3 regions of the Microbulbifer sp. S227A genome follow, and region 3 is predicted to be linked to each of the others. Evidence: riboswitches for the same ligand, from Rfam matches in the RefSeq annotation. Region 3 holds a riboswitch; each other region holds the start of a gene.
What was found. A riboswitch is a leader RNA that binds a small molecule or an ion and turns the genes downstream of it on or off. The one in region 3 is predicted to bind cobalamin.
Positions count from the first base shown of each region.

Region 1 (3,272 bases), on a different contig from region 3:
CAACCTCGACATCGACTGGCGCGCGGCGGGGGCGATGGGCCTGTCGGCAACCGAGGTCGGCGACATGTTGTCCGTGGCCTGGGCCGGTCAGTACGTGAACGATTTCATCGACGCGGGCCGGATCAAGCGGGTCTATGTGCAGGGCGACGCGCCGTATCGCATGGTGCCCGAAGACATCGAACGCTGGCGGGTGCGCAATGCCACCGGCGGGCTGGTACCGTTCTCGACCTTTTCCAAGGCCAACTGGCAATACGGCCCCCAGGGGCTTTACCGTTACAACGGCGTATCCGCGGTACAGTTGCAGGGCAACCCGGTGCCGGGCGTCACCACCGGCGAGGCGATGGCAGAGATCGAGGCGCTGGCGGCCCAGCTGCCGCCCGGTTTCGAGGTTGCATGGACCGGCCTGTCGCTTGAAGAGATCGAATCCGGCAGCCAGGCCGGCCTGCTCTATGCGCTGTCCCTCGCGGCGGTGTTCCTCTGTCTCGCGGCGCTTTATGAAAGCTGGTCGATCCCCTTTGCGGTGATGCTTGCCATGCCCATCGGGGTGACGGGCGCGCTGGTCGGGGCCTGGGTGGGCGGCTTTGACAACGGCGTCTATTTCCAGGTGGCCCTGCTGACGGTGATCGGGCTGACCGGCAAGAACGCGATCCTGATCGTCGAATTCGCCAAGGAACAGATCGAGGCGGGCAAACCGCTCTACGAAGGCGTGGTCGAAGCCGCGCGCGAGCGGTTCCGCCCGATCCTGATGACCTCGATGGCGTTCACGCTGGGGGTTCTGCCGCTGGTGATTTCGACCGGCGCGGGATCCGGCGGGCGGACCGCCATCGGCACCGGTGTCTTCAGCGGCACGATCTCGGCTACCGCGTTGGGCGTGCTTTTCGTGCCGGTGTTCTTCGTGATGATTACCTTGATCTTTGCCCGCAGGAAACAAGGCTGAGGCGCAGGGTCGCCACGCGGATCGAGCCGGTTTCGACCCGTGTTTTGCCGCGCTGCGGCGTTCGCGGTGGACAGGGCCCGGTTTCCGTGCCACCAATAGGGAGATGGTGCCGCCTCCGGAGAGTCCGGGTGCGGCTGAAAAGGGAACGCGGTGCGGGAGGACCTCCCAATTCCGCGACTGCCCCCGCAACTGTAGGCGGAGAGCGGTTTCGAAAATTGCCACTGGCGCGTGATGCGCCGGGAAGGTTCGGAACTGCCTTGACCCGCAAGTCAGGAGACCTGCCATCCTCGGCCGCATGTCGCGGTCGCAGTCACCTTTTACCCGGGCGGGGTGCCTCGGGGATACGGAGGCAGTCATGGACCCGACCGGCCCGACACATCGCCGCGATCACCACCCCGCCGTTCTGCGCGGAGGGCGCGATGATACTTGAACGCACGATCCACGGCCTTCAGGCCCATTCGGAAACGCCGGAACGGGCAGAAGAGCTTGGCCGGATGGGCTTTGTTCAATGGCTGACCTTTCTGAACGGCGATCAGGGCTATGCAAGCCAGGCGCAACAGGCGCTCGACAAGGCCGCGCCGTTCGAGGCTACCGACCCCAGCGTTGCCGTGTTCTGCGATCTCGTGCGGCGCTCGCTTGCGGGGCCGATGGCGCTGTCCGACCTGAAACTGCCACGACCCGCGCGGCGCGGCGGCGCCCGCGAGCGCAGACGGTTGTTATAGCCCCTTATGTGAACGTTACTCATAATCTTCACCTGAAATATGAATTTGGCCTTGGGTGAGGGCGATGGTATCCCGCCTGCCTGAGAAAGCAGGTGAACGATGTATAATTTTGCCCTTCCCCAAACCCCGGCCTATGGGGCGCTGACCCGTGCGGCGGCCGAACGTATCCTCATCCTTGACGGCGCGATGGGGACGATGATTCAGCGGTTGAACATGAGCGAAGAGGATTTCACCGCGCAAGGGCATATTCCCGGGTCCTGCGGCTGCTGCGGTCATCAGAGCGACCATCCGCAAAAGGGCAACAACGACCTGCTGGTTCTGACCCAGCCGCAGGCGGTGGAAGACATCCAATACGCCTTTGCCCGCGCCGGGGCGGATATTCTGGGCACCAACACCTTTTCATCGACCACCATCGCGCAGGCCGATTACGGGCTGGAAGGCGCGGTTGAGGATCTCAATGTCGCCGGGGCGCAGGTGGCCCGGCGCGCGGCGGATCGGGCGACGGCGCAAGATGGCAAGCCCCGCTGGGTGGCTGGCTCTGTCGGACCGACGAATCGCACCGCTTCGATCAGTCCCGATGTAAACGACCCCGGCTATCGCGCCGTGACCTTCGACGATTTGCGCATCGCCTATGGCGCGCAGATCGACGGGCTGATCAAGGGCGGATCGGACTTGATCCTGATCGAGACGATCTTTGATACACTGAACGCCAAGGCCGCGATCTTTGCCGCGTTCGAGAGCTTTGCCAAGGTGGGCCGCCGCCTGCCGATCATGATTTCGGGCACCATCACCGATGCTTCGGGCCGCACGCTTTCGGGGCAGACGCCGACCGCGTTCTGGCATTCGGTGCGCCATGCGCGCCCCTTTACCGTTGGGTTGAACTGTGCCCTGGGGGCCGATGCCATGCGCCCGCATCTCGCGGAACTGTCCGGCGTCGCGGATACGCTGATCTGTGCCTATCCCAATGCCGGCCTGCCCAACGCCTTTGGCGACTATGACGAAGGGCCCGAGGACACCGCCGGCAAGATCGAGGTTTTTGCCCGCGAGGGGCTGATCAACATTGTCGGTGGCTGCTGCGGGACCACGCCGGACCACATCCGCGCCATGGCAGAACATGTCGCCGCCCATGCGCCGCGCCGGGTAGAGGAGAAAGCCGTTGCCTGATCCACTTTTGCGCCTGTCCGGGCTGGAACCCTTTGTCCTGACCGCCGACATCCCCTTTGTGAACGTGGGCGAACGCACCAACGTCACGGGGTCGGCCAGGTTTCGCAAGCTGATCACCAATCGCGACTATGCCGCCGCGCTCGATGTGGCGCGGGATCAGGTCGAGAACGGGGCCCAGATCATCGACGTGAACATGGACGAGGGGCTGATCGATTCAAAACAGGCGATGATCGATTTCCTCAACCTCATCGCCGCCGAGCCGGACATCGCCCGCGTGCCGATCATGATCGATTCATCCAAGTGGGAGGTGATCGAGGCCGGGCTGAAATGTGTGCAGGGCAAGCCGGTGGTCAATTCCATCTCGCTCAAGGAAGGCGAAGAGGCGTTCATCCATCAGGCGTCGCTGTGCCTGGCCTATGGGGCCGCCGTGGTGGTCATGGCCTTTGACG
Region 1 covers NZ_JBNAFZ010000011.1:38,233-41,504, forward strand. The annotation lists gene ACP15R_RS21375 (efflux RND transporter permease subunit) at 1-937, shown strand, start outside; cobalamin riboswitch at 1,025-1,237, shown strand; gene ACP15R_RS21380 (hypothetical protein) at 1,357-1,659, shown strand; partial or broken gene metH (methionine synthase) at 1,759-3,272, shown strand, end outside.
Region 1: it holds a riboswitch for cobalamin, as region 3 does, so the genes downstream of both, ACP15R_RS21380 (hypothetical protein) here and ACP15R_RS05435 (energy-coupling factor ABC transporter permease) in region 3, are expected to answer to the same signal.

Region 2 (3,272 bases), on a different contig from region 3:
CGGTGACGACGCCGATGGGAACAACCTGGCCAGGGATCAGGATGCGCGAGGTGACATCCGCGGCGATCAGGAACACCGCGCCCGCCAGCGCCGAGGCCGGGACCAGCCGGCCATGGCGCGGGCCGACGATAAAGCGCATGGCATGGGGAACGACGAGGCCGACAAAGCCGATCGACCCCACGATGCTGACCATGGTGGCGGTCATCAGGGTGGTCGCGCCGATCAGCACGGCCTGCACCCGGCGCACCGCGATGCCCAGCGACGCGGCGGAGGCGGTGCCAAAAGAGAACGCGTCCATGGCGCGGGCAAACCAGAAACAGGCCAGCAGCCCGATGGCCGCCGCCGGCAGGGCAAGGGATACGTCGGGCCAACGCACGCCCGAGAGGTTGCCCAGCAGCCAGAACATGATGCCGCGCGCCTGTTCGGCATTGGCGGATTTGGCGATGAAAAACGATGTCAGCGCATTGAAGAGCTGGGAACCGGCAATGCCCGCGAGGATCAGGTGGGCCGAGCCGCCACCCGCCGCCCGTGCCAGCGCCGAAACCAGCAGGAACGCCAGCGTAGCACCGCCAAAGGCCCCCGCCGACATGCCGATGAGCCCGCCGCCGAGCCCGAGGATCGAGACCGCGACAGCCCCGGTGCCGGCCCCCGCCGACACGCCGAGCAGGTAGGGATCGGCCAGCGCGTTGCGCACCAGCGATTGCAGCACTACGCCCGACAATGCCAGCCCCGCGCCACAGGCTGCCGCCACCAATGTGCGCGGCAGGCGATAGCTCCAGATGATGCCCGCATCGATCGGATCGACCACGTGGCCGGCCTCCCAGAGATGGTTGGCAAACACCGCCAGAACCATACCCGGCGACAGCGGCGTTTCGCCGATCATCACGCCCGCAAGGATCGCGGTAACAAGCACGACCACCCCCGTCACGCTCCAGACCGCGACCGGTTTGACATGCGTCATGGGGATGGTCACATAGGTCATTGCAGGTTGTACCGAGCCAGCGCCTCGGCCAGGGTTTCAAGCGCGCCGATATTGCGGATCGACGGGTCCATGCCATGGGCGTCGAGAGTCACGATGCGGTCATCCCTGACGGCTGCCATCTGGCTGGCGACCGGGTCGGTGCCGAGAAATTCCAGCTTTTTCTCGATGTCATCGGCGTCAAAGCGGCGGCGCTCCATACGGGCGGCCACGATGACGGTGGGATCGGCGCGGGCGATGGTTTCCCAACTGACCGTGGGCCATTCCTCGTTGCTCTGGATGACATTGGCCAGCCCGAGCGCCTGCATCATATAGGCGGGTGCGCCGCCCTGACCGGCGACATAGGGGTCGATATCCATTTCCGCCGACGAGAACCAGAACACCGCCGAGGCGTCATCAAGCCCGAGGCCACGGGCCTTTTCGATCGCCGCCGCTTCGCGGGCGCGCAGCTCGGCAACCAGCGCCTCGCCCCGGTCGCCGACATCGAAAATCTGGGCCAGTTCGGTGATGCCCTGATAGACGCTGTCCATCGAGAACAGTTCGAGCCGCGTGCCGTCCGAGCCGGTGGAATTGTCCTTGCCCACGCAATCGGCGGGCAGCGTGTAGGTGGGAATGCCCAGGTCCGAGAATTGTTCGCGCGTGGCGACGATGCCCTGGGGGCCGACATGCCATTCATATTGCACCGCGACCAGGCCGGGGCGTTTGCCCACGACGCTTTCAAAGCTGGGGTCGTTGTCCGCCAGCCGTTCGATCCCGGCATTCAGCTCCTTATATTCCGGCAACACGTCGGTGAACCAGACTGATGTGCCGGTAACCTTGTCGCCAAGTCCGAGCGCATAGAGGATTTCGGTGGCCGCCTGCCCAACCGACACGACGCTGTCGGGGGCCGCGTCAAAGGTGACCTGGACGCCGCAATTCTCGAGCGTCAGGGGATAGGTGGTTTCCGCCTGTGCGGGCAGCACGAAACAGGCCGCCGCGAGGCTCCCGGCGGTCAGGGTCTTGGTGAACATGTCATGTCTCCGGTCAGTGATGCGCCCGAAAACAGGTAAGACATGTCGCGCCCAGGGCTGGCGAGATCGACCGCCCTCGGGGCGGCATGGATCGTGCTGGCTGTGGTGGTCCGACGGGACCACCGGGGGAAAGACTTCATTCGACACCTCTCCGGACACCCCGTCCGGGCCGCGTTGCAGTTATGCGTCGGCAGGTCTCCTGACTGGCGGGTCATGGCTGGCAGCGACCTTCCCATGGCTTGCGCCACAGTGGATGTCTCGCTGTTCACTCACCGCTTACAGTTGCGGGGGCAGTTCCGTTTCGCCGGAGGCCGGCGGCGGATTCCCATTTTGATTCCTTTCGGAAACCGACCCGCGTTCGATAAACAGCCGCGCCGGTTGCGGCAAGGGTTTTTTGCGGTGCGACGCGGCGGTGGCCTATGCCCCGTCCGGGATCAGCAGCGTCACCCGGTCCGGTGACATCTCGGCAATCGCGATGGTGCCGTTCCCGGTGACCGCCAGCCCGTGACCATAGGTGGAAAAGGTTCGGCAGCGCCCGACCAGCCGCCCCGCTGCGTCATATGCCGACAGGCGCGGGGTCTGGTCGCTGACCAGCAGCAGCCCGTCCGGGGTGAGCGCCAGCGCCATGGGTTTGTGCAGCCCGGTGATTTCGTCCAGCCAGGTGCCGTTGGTATCGAACCGCTGGACCCGGTTGTTTTCCCGGTCCGCGACGCAGAGCCGGTTCCGGCCATCGATGAGGATGCTGTGTGGTGTCGAGAATTCGCCCGGTCCGCGTCCGGGTTGGCCAAAGCTGCGGATATGCGCGAGGTCGGGGCCGAATATGTGTACCGCGCTGTTGCCATAGCCATCGGCGACATAGAGCCGCCCATCCGGCCCCACGGTGCAATCGCAGGGATGGTTGAACGGGCGGCCAAGCCCCGGCCGTTCGTCGCAATGCAGCCGGGCGGTTTCGCGCAGCGTGTCATCCAGCAACGCGATCTTGTGCCCGTCCATGTCGGTCGCCGCCAGCCGCCCGTCGCCAAGGCTGCGCAGCCCGTGGCCACAGGCGAATTGCGCCAGTTCGGCGGTTTCTCCCGTCAGGCCCCCGTCGGGGTGCAGCAGCACCAGCTCCGGCACCTGTCGCCGCAGCACCACGATGGTTTCGCCGCACAGCGCCAGGTCGCTGAGGCCGTCCAGGGCAGGATCCGCGACATGTGCCACGCGGTAGCGCCGCTTGCCCAATGCCACATAGGTGGCGGGGCGCTGCGCCGGTCCCGTGGCGTTCACAGCGCGCCCTGCAACAT
Region 2 covers NZ_JBNAFZ010000003.1:282,541-285,812, forward strand. The annotation lists gene ACP15R_RS09130 (FecCD family ABC transporter permease) at 1-982, opposite strand, end outside; gene ACP15R_RS09135 (ABC transporter substrate-binding protein) at 979-1,989, opposite strand; cobalamin riboswitch at 2,162-2,356, opposite strand; gene ACP15R_RS09140 (6-bladed beta-propeller) at 2,407-3,255, opposite strand; gene ACP15R_RS09145 (amidase family protein) at 3,252-3,272, opposite strand, start outside.
Region 2: it holds a riboswitch for cobalamin, as region 3 does, so the genes downstream of both, ACP15R_RS09135 (ABC transporter substrate-binding protein) here and ACP15R_RS05435 (energy-coupling factor ABC transporter permease) in region 3, are expected to answer to the same signal.

Region 3 (3,272 bases):
GCAAATCGACCCGTGGCGATCTTGGCTTTCTGCGGGCACAGGGCTGGGACATCGATCTTGCGGCCCATGTGCGGCGTGGTGGTCATGTGCTGGGCATTTGCGGTGGCTACCAGATGCTTGGACAGATCGTGCGCGATCCGCAGGGGATCGAGGGACCGGCAGGTGAAACGCCGGGGCTGGGCCTGTTGGACGTGGCTACCGTGATGGAACCCGAAAAACGCCTGACGCGGGTCCAGGCCGAGCACCTGGCTACGGGGCAGATGTTTGATGGCTATGAGATCCATATCGGCCAGACCGGTGGCCCCGATTGCGCCCGGCCATTTGCGCGTATCGACGGCGTTGACGAGGGCGCGATCAATGGCACCGGGCGGGTGATGGGGAGCTATCTGCACGGGCTCTTTCGCCATGACGGCTTTCGCGCGGCATTCCTGTCCGGCCTTGGCGCACGCAGTTCCGGCATTCGGTATGACGCGGGCGTCGAGACCACGCTGGATGCGCTGGCCGACCATATCGAGGCGCATCTGGACCTGCCCGGATTGCTTGCGGTGGCGCGCTAGCGTCGCCGGCGCAGCAGGTAGATATCCATGATCCAGCCATGTTCGGCGCGTGCCTGCTCGCGCGTGGTCTGGATCTGACCGGCGACCTTGTCCAACGGTCCGCTGAGCAAAAGCTCCTGGTCCATGCCCACATAGGCCCCCCACCAGATATCGTATTGGGTGGCATCGAGGCTGTGAAACGAACATTCCCCGTCAAGCATGACCATCGCAGTGTCGGTGCCTTGCGGCCAGCCATTGTCGCGCAATTGCCGGCCCGTCGTCACCACGAACGGCGCGCCAAGTTCGTTGGCCGGAATGGCATGGGCGGCGGTCAGTGCCTGCAAGGCCGTGATGCCCGGAATGACCCGGGTGCGGGGGCGCGGATCAAGGCGCGCGGCAATGCGCAGCGAACTGTCATAAAGCGACGGATCGCCCCAGACCAACAGGGCAACGACCCGTGCCTCGGGGCAGGTATCGATCGCCGCCTGCCATCGCGCCGCGATCGCGTCATGCCATGCATCCACCCCGCGCAGATACCCGTCATCGGCGCGGCGTTGCGGGATGTCGAAATAAGCGATGCGCGGCGGTTGCTCCGTCACGTTGGCGATGATGGTTTCGCGCAGCCCGGCAAGGTCCGATTTCCCGGCCCCCTTGCGCGGGATCAGGATCAGGTCGGCGCAGCGGATCGCCTCGGCCCCCTGGCGGGTCAGGTGGTCCGGGTTTCCCGAGCCGATTCCGATCAGCAACAAGTCTTGCATGGCAAACAAAAGGCCCCGTCGCGCAACCGGACGAGGCCCCCCTCTCTTTATGTCGTGGGTTCCTATGCGGGGTTGTGCAGGCGATCCGTGACCAACGCGGAGTCCCGCAAGCCCTTGATCGACTTGGCCCCGGCGAGCACGGCAAGGTCGATCAGCGGTTCGATCAGCACGACCATCATGTAGGCGATCCCAAAGCTGGCCACCGACGCAAAGCTCTCGGCCCCGACGCCCTGGCCATAAAAGGCCCAGAACGCCACCCAGGCAACAACGCCACCCTGATAGGCCGCCGACAGCTTGAACACATCCATGTATTTCAGGTCGACATAGGCCACGTCCTGCGGCACGGCCCGGCGCGCCATGGCCCCGATTGCAAAGAGCGGCACCAGCAGCGTGGTGATGTTGACGAAATACATCGGCATGTCACTGGGCGCAAAGAACAGGCCCTGTATCGCCAGCCCGGCGGCAAGGCCGACGGCGGCGGGGGCGATCCCCAGGATCAGCAGCAAGGTCGTGCCCAGGATAAAGTGCACCTCGGAAACCCCGACGGGGAAATGCGGCAGGACTTCGAAAAATATGAAAACCGCCAGCGTGGCAATCACGCTGCGCGCCACAAGGGACGGCAAAGAGCGGGTTTTCAACTCGTCCGCGATGAGTTTCAGCGAATAGCCAGCGGCGGCTGCCGCGGTGCTATAGGCCAGGACCATCTTGGCGCCATGTACGATTCCGGGTTCGATATGCATGTTCTGTCTCCTTACCGCCAACCCCGGCGGATTGCGTGGCCGCCAGCGCGGCCGGTTTCTCCACGGCAGGTTTCCTGACTTTCGGATCGGCGCATGCGCTGAACCTTCCCGGCGATATGCCAGTGGTTAGCTTCGCACATGCTCCCCGATTACAGTTGCGGGGGCAGTCCGGGCATTTCACCCTGTTCCCTATTATCCCGGGCCTTGCGGGCACGGGCACCGTGTTCCCTTTCATGGGTGACAGCACCGTCTTGCGTCAAGTCCAAAACCGGCAATCAGCCCTCTGCCAGCGGCCCGTACAGGATCAGCGCCGGTGCCGAGCCGCGTTCCCCGCCCAACCGTTCTGCCAGGGCCGAGATGGTGGTGCGGTGCAGCGCCTGTTCGGCTGTGCCCACGGCTTCGGCCAGCAGCGCGGGGGTGTCTGCCGCCAGCCCGTGTGCGATCAGCATCTCCGCCAGCCTTGGAAAGGTGCGCTTGCCCATGAACACCACGGTTGTGGCCTGATCATCCGCGAGTGCGGCCATGTTCAGATCCTCGGGCAATTCGCCGGCAACATCATGACCGGTCACGAATTGCACCCGCCGTGCCGTCAGACGGCGGGTCAGCGGTATGCCCGCCGCCGCCGCCGCCGCGCAGGCCGAAGGGATGCCGGGAATGATCTCATAGGCAATCCCCGCGTCGCGCAGTGCGACAAGCTCTTCTTCGAGCCGTCCGAACATGCCGCCATCCCCGGATTTCAGGCGCACCACCCGCGCACCGCCCTTGGCATAGTCAACCAACAGGCGGCTGACATGGTCCTGCTTGGGCGAGGGGCGCCCGGCGCGCTTGCCAACCCCGACGAGATCGGCCCCGGCCCCCGCATGCGACAGGATCGGGCCCGAGGACAGGTCGTCAAACAGGATGGCATCGGCATGTTTCATCCGGTCCACGGCCTTCAGCGTCATCAATTCCGGGTCTCCGGGCCCGGACCCGACAAAGGAAACAAACCCGCTCATGCCACGGCCTCCGCGATCAGGTGAAAGAACGTGCCGGTGACATTGCCCCGTATCGAACCGGTCTCGGGAACCGTGGCCCCCTCGGCATCGGTGACATCCGCAAGCGGCCTGTCCGGCTGCTCGAGAATGGTGGAATAATGGAACTCGTGCCCGCGCAGCGCGGAACCGGCTGCAAAGCCGGGCATCGCCGTGGCCAGCGTCGCCTTGCGATAGCCAAGGTGGAATTTGCGCTTCTCATAAGAC
Region 3 covers NZ_JBNAFZ010000002.1:129,271-132,542, reverse strand. The annotation lists gene ACP15R_RS05445 (cobyric acid synthase) at 1-557, shown strand, start outside; gene cobF (precorrin-6A synthase (deacetylating)) at 554-1,294, opposite strand; gene ACP15R_RS05435 (energy-coupling factor ABC transporter permease) at 1,357-2,034, opposite strand; cobalamin riboswitch at 2,082-2,273, opposite strand; gene cobA (uroporphyrinogen-III C-methyltransferase) at 2,310-3,029, opposite strand; gene ACP15R_RS05425 (cobyrinate a,c-diamide synthase) at 3,026-3,272, opposite strand, start outside.